DNA from 3 places in the Peribacillus muralis genome. Region 2 is predicted to be linked to each of the others. Evidence: riboswitches for the same ligand, from Rfam matches in the RefSeq annotation. Region 2 holds a riboswitch; each other region holds the start of a gene.
What was found. Region 2 has a riboswitch for S-adenosylmethionine ahead of ABE28_RS02280 (sugar ABC transporter substrate-binding protein). Riboswitches for the same ligand answer to the same signal wherever they lie in the genome.
Positions count from the first base shown of each region.

Region 1: it holds a riboswitch for S-adenosylmethionine, as region 2 does, so the genes downstream of both, metK (methionine adenosyltransferase) here and ABE28_RS02280 (sugar ABC transporter substrate-binding protein) in region 2, are expected to answer to the same signal.
Region 3: it holds a riboswitch for S-adenosylmethionine, as region 2 does, so the genes downstream of both, mtnK (S-methyl-5-thioribose kinase) here and ABE28_RS02280 (sugar ABC transporter substrate-binding protein) in region 2, are expected to answer to the same signal.

Region 1 covers NZ_CP017080.1:4,264,199-4,268,372, forward strand. The annotation lists gene ABE28_RS20645 (alpha/beta hydrolase) at 1-633, opposite strand, end outside; gene ABE28_RS20650 (gamma carbonic anhydrase) at 843-1,361, shown strand; gene metK (methionine adenosyltransferase) at 1,523-2,716, opposite strand; SAM riboswitch class I at 2,881-3,043, opposite strand; gene pckA (phosphoenolpyruvate carboxykinase (ATP)) at 3,421-4,174, shown strand, end outside.
Region 2 covers NZ_CP017080.1:472,964-477,137, reverse strand. The annotation lists gene ABE28_RS02285 (sugar ABC transporter ATP-binding protein) at 1-402, opposite strand, end outside; gene ABE28_RS02280 (sugar ABC transporter substrate-binding protein) at 460-1,572, opposite strand; SAM riboswitch class I at 1,687-1,792, opposite strand; gene ABE28_RS02275 (GTPase domain-containing protein) at 1,890-4,174, opposite strand, start outside.
Region 3 covers NZ_CP017080.1:2,718,767-2,722,940, forward strand. The annotation lists gene ABE28_RS13150 (pyridoxal phosphate-dependent aminotransferase) at 1-471, opposite strand, end outside; gene ABE28_RS13155 (carbon-nitrogen family hydrolase) at 571-1,353, shown strand; SAM riboswitch class I at 1,426-1,580, shown strand; gene mtnK (S-methyl-5-thioribose kinase) at 1,657-2,859, shown strand; gene mtnA (S-methyl-5-thioribose-1-phosphate isomerase) at 2,874-3,920, shown strand; gene ABE28_RS13170 (LCP family protein) at 4,074-4,174, opposite strand, start outside.

The DNA of each region.
Region 1 (4,174 bases), 1.1 Mb from region 2:
ATTCACGATCCGGTCGTCTCCGCCCTGCATGACCAAAAGCGGGACATCCTGGAAGTCGGGAATCTCTTCAAAAGCATCCTTCATGGCCTGGGAGAGCTCCCGATACCAGCGAACGGAAACCTTCGTGATATATAATGTATCATTCCTGTCACATTCACGGACCTCGGAACTCCTCGTTGCCATTTCGGGAGTTAATCCAGAGTCGACCCTGAACTGGGGCATCACGAGATTCAAGCCATGTGAGATGCTTGCCAGGAATTTCGGAGGCTTTGTTACGAGCCCTAAACAAGGTGAAGATAAAATCACGCCTGCGATATCCCATTCCTCTTCTTGAAGAAGGCGTATCGAAATCAGGCCGCCCATGCTATGCCCAAGCAAAAAGACCGGCAGCGAGTATTCGTATGCTTCCTCTATCCAGCTTTTCACTTCATCCAAATATTCATCAAAGGAATCGATATGTCCCCGGTAGGCACGAGTCGTCATGCCCTGCCCAGGAAGGTCGCCCATGACGACATGGTATCCGGCTGAAAGCCACATTTGTGTAACCCATTTATAACGGCCGTGATGTTCCATTGCCCCATGAATGATGACAATGACGCCTTTGGCGTCCCCATCTGTCTCCCATTTCCACATTCGAAATCCCCCTTTCACTTTTCACTTGTTGTATACGATCCATGATAGTTAAAATATATATATAAATTATAACCATATTCGCGTTTTTCGACAAAAAAGAAAACTAACAAGTTGTACCTTCGTATTATAAATAGCCAACGGTATTTGCATACGGTATATTAAAATAATACATAAAAACATTCACTTCGGAAAGGAAATGATTGAAAATGATTATTTATCCGTTCAAGGGCAAGGAACCGGAAATTGCCGAAAGTGCTTATATTGCGGAGAATGCAGTCGTGACAGGCGATGTGAAAATTGGTGACCAATCATCCATCTGGTTCAATTCCGTCATCCGCGGTGATGTAGCCCCAACCATCATAGGAAAAAAAGTAAGTATCCAAGATAATAGCGTCCTTCACCAAAGCCCCAATAATCCATTGATCATTGAAGATGAAGTGACCATTGGCCATCAGGTCATTTTACATAGCTGCAAAATCCGTAAAGGTGCCCTGATCGGCATGGGATCGATCATACTTGACGCAGCCGAAATCGGCGAAGGGGCTTTCATCGGTGCCGGCAGTCTCGTTCCCCAGGGCAAGGTCATCCCGCCCAATATGCTCGCCTTCGGACGTCCAGCCAAAGTGATTCGGGAAATCAATGAGGAAGACCGTCAAGACATGGAACGAATCGTACGCGAATATGCCGAAAAAGGACAATACTACAAAAGCGCAGACCGCATAAAATAAATTAGGTTAACCGCGGCATTTCAAGTCTTGAACCAAACCGAAGCCTCTTTTTAGCTCGAAATATACCACTCAGCGGGTTTATTGAATTATTCCCTCTGCAGGCAAAATTAATCCTACAAAAAAGGTGCGCCGCAATTAGCGGCGCACCTTTTCCATATGGATCATGCTTGTGCTTTTAGTGTTTCTGCTTTATCTGTACGTTCCCATGGAAGATCGACATCGGTACGGCCAAAGTGTCCGTATGCAGCTGTCTGTTTGTAGATTGGGCGACGAAGATCAAGCATTTTGATGATGCCTGCCGGGCGAAGGTCGAAGTTAGCGCGAACCAGGTCAACAAGGACGTCTTCGCTAACTGTGCCGGTTCCGAATGTATCAACCGAGATCGATACAGGCTCTGCCACACCGATTGCATATGCCAATTGGACTTCGGCTTTGTCAGCCAGGCCGGCTGCCACGATGTTTTTGGCAACGTAACGAGCAGCGTATGCCGCAGAACGGTCAACTTTCGTAGCATCCTTACCAGAGAATGCACCGCCGCCGTGACGAGCGTATCCGCCGTACGTATCAACGATGATTTTACGGCCAGTAAGACCTGCATCCCCTTGAGGTCCGCCGATTACGAAACGGCCAGTCGGGTTGATGAAGTATTTAGTTTCGGCATCGATCAATTCAGCAGGAACGACCGCTTTGATCACATGCTCTTTTAAATCGGCTTGAATTTGCTCAAGCGTGACCTCTGCATCATGCTGTGTCGAGATGACGATTGTATCTACACGTACAGGACGGTTATTTTCATCATACTCCACAGTTACCTGTGTTTTACCATCTGGGCGAAGGTAAGCAAGTGTTTCATCTTTACGAACTTGAGTCAAGCGGAATGAAAGCTTGTGTGCCAATGAGATCGGAAGCGGCATAAGCTCTTCTGTTTCATTACAAGCAAATCCGAACATAAGACCTTGGTCCCCTGCACCGATTGCATCGATTTCTTCTTCTGACATGCTACCTTCACGTGCTTCCAAAGCTTTATCGACGCCAGCTGCGATATCGGCAGACTGCTCATCGATCGAGCTCAATACAGCACACGTTTCAGCATCAAAGCCGTATTTCGCGCGAGTATAGCCAATTCCTGCAATCGTATCACGAACGATACGCGGAATATCCACGTAAGCGGATGTTGTAATTTCACCAGCAACAAGCACAAGACCTGTCGTAACACTTGTTTCACACGCAACACGCGCATTTGCATCCTTAGCAAGGATAGCATCTAAAATGGAATCTGAAATCTGATCACAAATCTTGTCCGGATGGCCCTCTGTAACAGATTCAGAAGTAAATAGACGTTTCTTTGACATCATATTTCCTCCTTGGAAGTTAGTATGTGGTAGGCATTAGCCTGATTTTTTTTACGGAACTCGTTTCCCTTATTAGCTTCAACTATAGACACAGAATTACTTAAAAAACACAAAAACCTTCCCTGGAAAATGAGGAAAGGTTTAACATTCTGTCTTCTATCCTTTCACTCTTATCGTTCAAGGGTTTTTTACCTTGCTCAGGTTAGCACCATCACCACTTTTCCTTGAAGAACATCGCTTTATTTTCGGCGATTACTCTTGGAGTCAAGTTCAATATGGCAGGTTGCTGGGTTTCAAAGGGCCTGTCCCTCCACCAACTCGGGATAAGAGAATCCGTACAATTTAAGATATTATCGTATTGGGTCGGAATTTGTCAATGTTTTTCTATCAAGAACATTTATCATCCGAGGCCAACATGGATACAATAAACTCCGATTCCCCGTCATGGAAGGGATTCCGGATGCCTAACGATCAAAACACCATTTTTAACCAATGATGAAAAAGCTTAATCACTTCCTATTAAAATAAAGGAGAGCGACTTACATTAAAGCATATGCAGGAATCTTCACATGGTTCCTGCCCACTTAAAATGAGGAATTCAACCAATTGAAAATTATCACAAATCAGACGGAATAGTATAGACTATTTAAATAAATGTGTTATACTAATTGTAATATAAAACTTAAACAAAGGAAGGTACCTCATATATGAATTCTGTAGACGTTTCTAATGAGTTACACCAATTATTAACAGGACACAACGTGCAAACTCAGCTTTCGGTTCCCAAATTGGTCGAAAAGGTATTAAGCAGGAATGAAGGCGTTTTAACATCAACTGGCGCAGTCAAGGCCGAAACAGGCAAATACACGGGTCGTTCACCTAAAGATAAATATATCGTCGAGGAAGCATCCGTTAAAGATAAAGTCGATTGGGGCCCAGTGAACCAGCCAATTTCCGAAGATGTGTTCAATAAGCTATATAATAAAGTAATTGACTACTTAAAAGCAAAAGAAGAGATTTTCGTTTTCAAAGGTTTCGCTGGTGCAGAAGAATCATCACGCCTTCCTATCCGTGTCGTTAATGAATATGCTTGGCATAATCTTTTCGCCCATACTTTATTCATCCGTCCGAACGAAGAGGAGCTGAGAGGCCACGAAGCAGAATTCACGATCCTTTCAGCACCCAACTTCAAAGCTGATCCTGCAGTGGACGGAACGAAATCCGAAACGTTCATCATCGTTTCGTTTGAACGCCGTACCATCCTGATCGGCGGAACGGAATATGCAGGTGAAATGAAAAAATCGATCTTCTCGATCATGAACTACTTACTTCCAGAGGCTGGAATCCTTCCTATGCATTGCTCTGCTAACGTAGGACGTGAAGGGGACGTCGCTTTATTCTTCGGACTGTCCGGTACAGGCAAAACCACTTTATCTGCTGACACGAATCGCAAACTGATCG
Region 2 (4,174 bases):
GTTCATATCTTGAAGTATCTGCGCGGCCGCATTATGCAGATTTTTCCATTTTACCAGCTGTTTCTGGCCCATGTTTTGGACCATTTCATTCAGCATTACATTTTCACCAACGGTTAAGTATGGGATGAGTGACGTATCCACCTCCTGATAAACGATCTGAATGCCATGTCCCTGAGCCTCCTTTGGCGAACGGATTTGCCGCTTTATCCCATCCAGATAAATGTCACCTGAATAATGAACATGTGCCCCAGATAAAACTTTCATTAACGTGGATTTTCCTGCCCCGTTTGCGCCGACCAATGCATGAGCCGTCCCTGTCCGTACTGAAAAATCAACATCACTAAGAGCCTTCACTCCGGGAAATTCAATCGAAATGCCCTTCATATCCACTCGTGTGCCCATGTTCATACCCCCTACCTGAACAGACACCCCCCTTCCTAGGAAAGAGAGTGCCTCTTTTTATTTTTTATAGTGAGCTTTCAAGACTTTCATCCAATCTTCTTCAAATTCGCTTGATTCGCCCCAGCCATTAACAATCCCAGATAGGTTTGTCATGTTTACCGCTTCTTTTGAAGCCTGGATTTGCTTTTGTGAAATAAGTGAAGCCTTTAAATCATATGTTTGCGGCGTATCCTCTCCAGCTAATTTTTTTGCCAATATCCTCATATTCACTGCACCGATCAACTTCGGATCGACTGCTGCCGTGTAAGCCCACGAGCTATCAGCAGAGTGGATTTCCTGAAGATCTGCGTTCGATACGTCAATTCCGTATATCTTCACCTCTTCACGGCCAGCTTCTTTTATCGCCCGTGCCGCTCCGATAGCAAAAGCATCCCACGTTGCAAAAATGGCATCCAATTCACCTTTAGGATATTTGTTCAGCATTGCGGCGACTGCATTCTGTGTCTGAACAGATGTATCAGCAGATGCCACCCCGAACCTTTCGACTTCTTTTATACCAGGATTCTCTTTCAATTTTTTCTGATAGACGGCATTTCTTCTTACCATCGGGGGAAAACCATCCACCCACAGATAAGCGATTGCCGCTTTACCCTTCTGCTCTTCTATCAATTTATCCAAAGCAAGTGCTGCCAACGCTTCATCGTCCTGTGAAGTTAATGTCACACCTTCTATCTTGGACAGGTCGTTTATCGAATCGAAGGTGACCACGCTTTTTCCTGCATCCACCAGCTTTTGAACGTCATTGACTGTTGCTGCATCATCACCATGGGAGATGATATAGCCGTCATAATCTTGTTGCATAGCCTGGGCTATGGCATCATGGAATTTAGCCGTATCACCATTTGCTGTATATGTATCCACTTGAAACCCCAGGGATTCTCCTTCTTCCTTCGCTCCGGCCAGATACTGGGCCGTATGATCATCCCCGCCAATTTTACGGATTACTTTGATCTTCGCTCCCTGCCCATCGGCAAATCTTTCCGGAACATTTTCAAACGATACCTTTTCTTCTTTCTTCGTCTCTGTTGAACTCTGTCCTGAAGAGCAACCTGTTAAAAGCAAAGCAGAAGCGATAGCTGTAATGAATGTAGCTTTAATGGTCTTTCTCATCCTGTTTCCTCCATGTCATTTTATTATTCTTATCCGTTAAGTTGGTGTAAATCCTAAAATAAAAACCTCTCTAGTAATAGAGAGGTTTAATCAGCTGTTTGCGGACTTGTCCCTCTCTTATCTGTCAAAACATTTCTGTTTTGCAGGATTTAGCACCAATTCCTAATGGAACGGTTGCTGGGCATCTTAGGGCCAGTCCCTCCGCCACTCTTGATAAGAGAATATAATGTGTTACGTTTTTCGTAATTACCACTTTATAGGGATATAGTCGTAAAGTCAATAGATTTTTGAATATTTAAAATGTTCGTCGTGACTATTTATTTTCTTTGCAGTTGAGCTAGACGCTTTTTCTCGATTTTTTCAAGCTTCTCCAGCTGGCGCAATTTCACTTCGAACAGCGTGATAGGGTCACGGTACACTTCCGGATTTTCCTTCATATGCTCCAATGCTGCCTGGTAGTCTTTAATTTCAGTCTGCGTTTGCTCTATCGTTTTTTGCAGTAAGGCAAATGAACTGCGATAGAAAAGTGAGATGTCCCGATCCAAGGATTTTTCAAACAGGCCGAATTGGGTCAGGAAGCGTTCCGTGATCATCTCCGCTACATCCTGATAATCTTCGCCTTCCAAGTATTTCTTATAACGGTTGTACATATTGGCTTTATTTTGCGGAATCGCCCCAAATAGTTTTCCTGCGCCTTTAAGCAGCAGCTGCGATGGTGTCCTGCGCAATAAAATATTGACGTTTTCAATGCGGATGCTGCTAGTCATCCGATCCGCATCACGGCGCCAGTCATCCAGTACCCTGAAGTCCCCGGCAAGCATGATCCGTTCTTCTTTGTACAATTCATTGAACCCCGAACTCATCTCATCCATAAACTGTTGGCTTTGTGTGAATTCCATTTGGGAACTGGCAATCCAATCTTGCAGCGAACGGTAATATTGAGGCATGATTTTATCAGATATGAGGGCTTGGATCCGATCATTCATTTCCTGATTTAACTCAATATGAACCTGACTGAAATCACTGCTTTCCGTTAACGATTTGGAACAGTCCCTCAGTAATTCGGGAATTTTAGAAGAAAGCTGATTTTTCACTTCATCCTTGAGCAAACGGTATGCCCTGATGATATTTTCACTTTTTTCTTTTTCCAAATCTCCCAGCTGGTTGACGGCACCATTAAGCTTGACCTCCATCTGTTCATTCCAAGATATGGAATGCTCGCATTTCCGCTCGTTGGCCGCTCGTTTTTCTAACAGGTAAGATAATGTTTTGCGAATGAAGGCAAGAATTTTTTCAGATCTTCTCTCCATCCAATTACCATCATGGTAATTCGTTTGAAGGAATGCTGAAAGGTCCTTCAACTGCTGCTTGCTATCATATAGCTTGGAGAAAGCAAATACTTTCGCATGCGGGAAATATGCATTCACCTTATCCCACGTTTCGTCTTCCATCCGCACTGCCACTTGATCGCTGTAGATCGTATCCATCTTATTCAATAAGAAATGGATCGGCAGCTTTGGAGCCAGTTTTTGAATCTCCAATAACAGATCCCGCTCACTGCCTGTGAAAGGGGCACGGGCATCAAGGACGAACAATAGGCCATCACTGCCATGCAAGTAGCCCTGGAAATCCGATTCCACGCTTTTTTCCCCATTGAATCCTGGTGTATCCAAGAGGCGCAAGCGATTATTCTTCAGATAATCACTAATAAGAGTAACATCGACAATCGTCCCGCGCTGACGGCGAGTTTCATCCAAATCCGTTAGTTCCAAAACAGCCTTGCGCTCCGTGTCGGTGATTTCGAGGATTTCCAAATCATCCCCGTCTTTAACACTGACCAAGGAAGAATGATCTTCGGCGGCTATACTTTCGCCGACAATGGACTGGATGAAGGATGTCTTGCCATTGCCTGCACTCCCCACAAGCAGGAGATTGAAGTTGCCGGTATCATTAAGCCCCTCGACCATCCACTTCAGCTTGTTGCCAACCTTTAAATCGTTCTCTTCAGCCCATTGGATAATCGAATGGAACAGTCTTTCACCCGCTTCGAGCCCGCCACCCAATTTAGGGGACTTCGCCAACAGGCTTTCTGCGTCCTGAATGACTAGCGCATTAATCGTATCAGGGAAAATTTCATTCCAGGACAACGCGGAGGCTGCTGCAAACAACGAAAGCTCCCCATCTGCGATTTTCAACCAGTTTTCCAGCAGTCTTGGCACGACAGGACTCAGATCCTTGATCAAATGCGTTCCTTCCAACAGCCCTGCATAAGCATCTCGGTATAGGGCTGTAAGCTCTTCCCAGACATCTCCTTGGCTTAATTCAATCGTATCTATCAAGTTATTGATCACTTTTAGCCATTCGAAATAGAAGTCGGTATATTTATAATTTTTCCAAAGGACAACCGTCATCTTTTCGAAACGATCCTGGTCGAGCGCATATAGCGAACCTAGTACCGTTGAAAAATAATCCGGGGCAACAGATTGAGCGACACCCTGCTGGATATATGTTTTCAGTACATCGAACCAGCTCATCGATTGTGTACGGATACTTTCGTCCGAAGCTAGAACGACAGCACTGTTCCAATCCTTTTGTTCTTCAA
Region 3 (4,174 bases), 2.2 Mb from region 2:
ATTCGGTAGAAAAGCATTTTCCTCCTTCAACGGCATGCGTTCCATTTGCGCCTGAGCCAAAACGACACCGGAAAGATAATCAGGATAGCCGGGATCTGGTACGAGTATCGTATCTCCTGGATTCAATAAACACTGCGGCAATTCGACAAGTCCTGCCTTACCGCCAAAAAGAATGGCTATTTCACTTTTTGGATCGAGCTTGACGCCATATTCCCGTTCATAAAAGGAAGCTGCAGCATCTTTTAAATATTGATGTCCCCTGAACGGCGAATATTTATGGTTGATCGTTTTTTCAGCTGCTGTTTGTAACCTTTTCACGATATGCTCAGGCGTCGGTTGATCGGGATTCCCTTGACCCAGGTTAATCACGTCATGCCCTTGCGCAGTAATCGCATTGACCTTTGCGACCAATGAAGCAAAAAACTGCTTGGGGAGTTCCTGAAGCTGCTTCGATTTTTCGAATTGCAACATTTATTCACCTTCTCTGAAATTTCTTGAAATTCTAGTCACAAATGATATATGTTTATCATAGTCTTGTAAAGCATTTTTTACTTATGGAGGTTTTTATTGATGAAATGGAAAATAGCTTGTATCCAGATGGATATTGCCTTCGGACAACCGGATATCAATTATCAGCATGCTGAACAATGGGTGGAGAAGGCCGTAAACGCAGCGGCCGATATCGTAATTTTACCAGAGCTATGGACTACGGGCTATGACTTGACCAGATTGAATGAGATTGGTGATGTAGAAGCCGAAAAGACGATCGGATTTATAAAAAATATGGCGCGAAAGCACCAAATCCATATCGTTGGCGGGTCCATCGCCAAAAAAACGCACAAAGGCATATATAACACGATGATCATCATCGATAAAAACGGAAACCTCGTTAAAGAATATGATAAGCTTCACTTATTTCAGTTAATGGATGAACATCATTTCCTGCAGCCAGGCGAGAATGATGGTTTATTTACACTTGATGACAAAATATGTGCTGGTTTCATTTGTTATGACATTCGCTTTCCGGAGTGGCAGCGTGCCCATTCCGCTCGCGGGGCAGAAGTTCTGTTCGTTACCGCAGAATGGCCGAAGCCTAGACTTGATCACTGGAGGAGCTTATTGATCAGCCGTGCCATCGAAAACCAGGCCTATGTTGTAGCCGTTAACCGTTCAGGATCGGATGTCAACAATGTATTTGCCGGTCACTCCATGATCATTGACCCTTGGGGCCGTATCGTAAGTGAGGCCGGTGAGGAAAGCGAACTGTTGACAGGCACCTTGGACTTCACCGAAGTATCGAGCGCTCGCAGCAAAATACCGGTATTCGAAGATCGCCGTCCTGATTATTATTAATTTGCCATTGACAAACTATTTAAAAGATTGATATCATTTTCCCGAAGATTAAAATTTCAGAAAACATATAAACTCTTATCAAGAGCAGGCTGAGGGATTAAGGCCCTATGAAGCCCAGCAACCGACTGTAATACCATTGTGAAATGGGGCGGATACACCGCCGGATTGCAAAATCCGCAGAGCACGGTGCCAATTCCACCAGAAAACACTTTTCTGGGAGATGAGAGGTCCGAAGCTAATACTTCTGCCTCTTTCTATATGAAAGAGGCTTTTTTATTCTTATTTTTAATGGAGGGGAAAGAAATGACTCAAAACCATTCGAATTTCAAAAGATTGACAAGCGTAACGGCCATTATCCTTGCAAAAAAATTGGGGCTTGTAGATGCCGATGCCAATTTAAGCTGTAAAGAAATTGGTGATGGTAACTTGAATTATGTGTTCCATATAACAGACACGGCCACGAATAAAGGGATAATCATCAAGCAAGCGGTCCCTTATGCCAAGGTGCTTGGCGAAAGCTGGCCGCTGACATTGAAAAGGGCTGCCATTGAAGCGAATGCCCTTATCCATTTCCGAAGCTATTGCCCCGAATTCGTACCGCAAGTCTATTATTCGGATGAACAGCTAGCCATCACGGTCATGGAAGACTTATCACACCTAAAAATTGTCAGAAGCGGTTTTATTGATGGCGATCCGTTTCCATTGCTTTCGCAGCATATTGGGGAGTATGTTGCGAAGACGTCCTTTTACACTTCCGATTATCATTTGGAGCCCTCCGCAAAGAAAGAAGTGGCACGGCACTTCACGAATCCGGAGCTCTGCAAAATTACGGAAGTCTTTATTTTCACCGATCCTTTTTTCGAAGAGCTGCCTGGTGATTTCGAGGTGGAATTGACGGATGCCGCCAAAACGATTTGGGATGATCAAGAAGTGATACTGGAAGTGGCTAAACTGAAACAAAGCTTTGAAACCGAACAGGAAGCCTTGCTCCATGGAGATTTACATACAGGAAGCATCTTTGCAAGTGAAACCGAAACAAAAGTAATCGATCCTGAATTCGCTTTTTATGGACCAGTCGGTTTTGATCTTGGTCAATACACCGCCAACCTCCTCTTTCAGGCGGTCACTCGAAATGTAGCGGGAAAAGAAGAAATTTTTACACATCTCGATCAATTTTGGCGGTCATTCGAAAAAACATATACGGAACTTTGGAACACCCAGAATAAAAGTCCGTTCCGCCATGTGACTGGCTATCTCCCCTATTTACTGACTAAATTCAAGCGGGATGCATTCGGTTTTGCCGGCTGTGAACTGATTAGAAGAACCATCGGCCTCTCTCATGTCGCTGATTTAAATGTCATGGAAGATAAAGAAACGAAAATCGCAGCCAAAACGGCGACATTGAACCTCGGTGCTTTGTTAATAAAAAAACGGGAAGAATTAGATGTTCCAGCGGTCATTGATTTGGTAAAGCAACAAACGCTGACTTCTTATTCACCCATCTAAAAGGAGACCTGCACGTGACGACGTTAGCACCATTACCATATTCGGTACAATGGGAAAATACCCATATCACATTATTGAATCAACAAGCCCTTCCTGCCATCACTGAGTTTATTCATCTTCATTCAGTCGAGGATGTTTATGACAGCATCCTGACATTGAAGGTACGCGGCGCTCCAGCGATTGGACTGACCGCTGCATTCGGGGTGGCACTTGGTGCCAAGCAGGAAGCTGCAACGGATTTAGCCGATTTCAAAAAAAATGTAACGGAACATATCGAGAGGCTCGCCTCTTCAAGGCCCACTGCCGTCAATCTTTTTTGGGCATTGAAGAGAATGAAGAATATTTTGCAGGAGGCCCAGAGCATATCAGCTGCCAAGGAAGCACTTGTTTTCGAGGCTAAGGCCATCTTTGCGGAAGACGAAGAAATGTGCAGGAAAATCGGGGAGCATGGCTTATCGCTATTCGAAAAAGGGGATTCCGTATTAACGCATTGCAACGCCGGTGGAATTGCCACTGCCCGCTATGGAACAGCCCTGGCTCCGTTCCACCTTGCTAAAGAACGGAATTTCCCGCTGAAAGTGTATGCCTGTGAAACCAGACCTGTTCTGCAGGGTGCGCGATTGACCGCTTGGGAACTGATGCAAGCAGGGGTTGACGTCACCTTGATCTCTGATAACATGGCGGCCCATACGATACACCAAAAGGAAATCGATGCCATTATAGTCGGGGCCGACCGCATTGCAGCAAATGGAGATACAGCCAATAAAATAGGGACATTGGGCTTGGCCATCTTAGCCAAGCACTTCGGGATACCATTTTATGTGGCGGCTCCATCAAGCACCTTCGACCTCTCTCTCGAATCGGGTGCTTCCATTCCAATTGAAGAACGAGATGGAGCCGAAATCACCTATATTCAAGGCATCAGGGTCGCCCCGGAAGACGTCAGCACATTCAATCCTGCCTTTGACGTTACGCCCCATCATCTCATTACTGGTATCATCACTGAAAACGGCATCATTACACCGGAATTCGCCCATAACATCCCGAATTTTGTGAAGTGAAGTTTTCCTTCATTATTGGTAACTTAATAAACGAGCTGGATGTTACATCCATGCTCGTTTTATGGAGAACTTTTTCATTTATTCTTGCGAGGTCCATTACTGAATATTGAAATCAGATGACGGTTTTCATTACGAATGGAATAGTCATCCACCCTACTTTGAAAAGAACGCTTGAAGCGCTCGCTTATTTTTCGTTTCATCCATTTCCAGCACAGCACCGATCTCGGGGTATTCAGCATCTTTAAAGCTTCCTT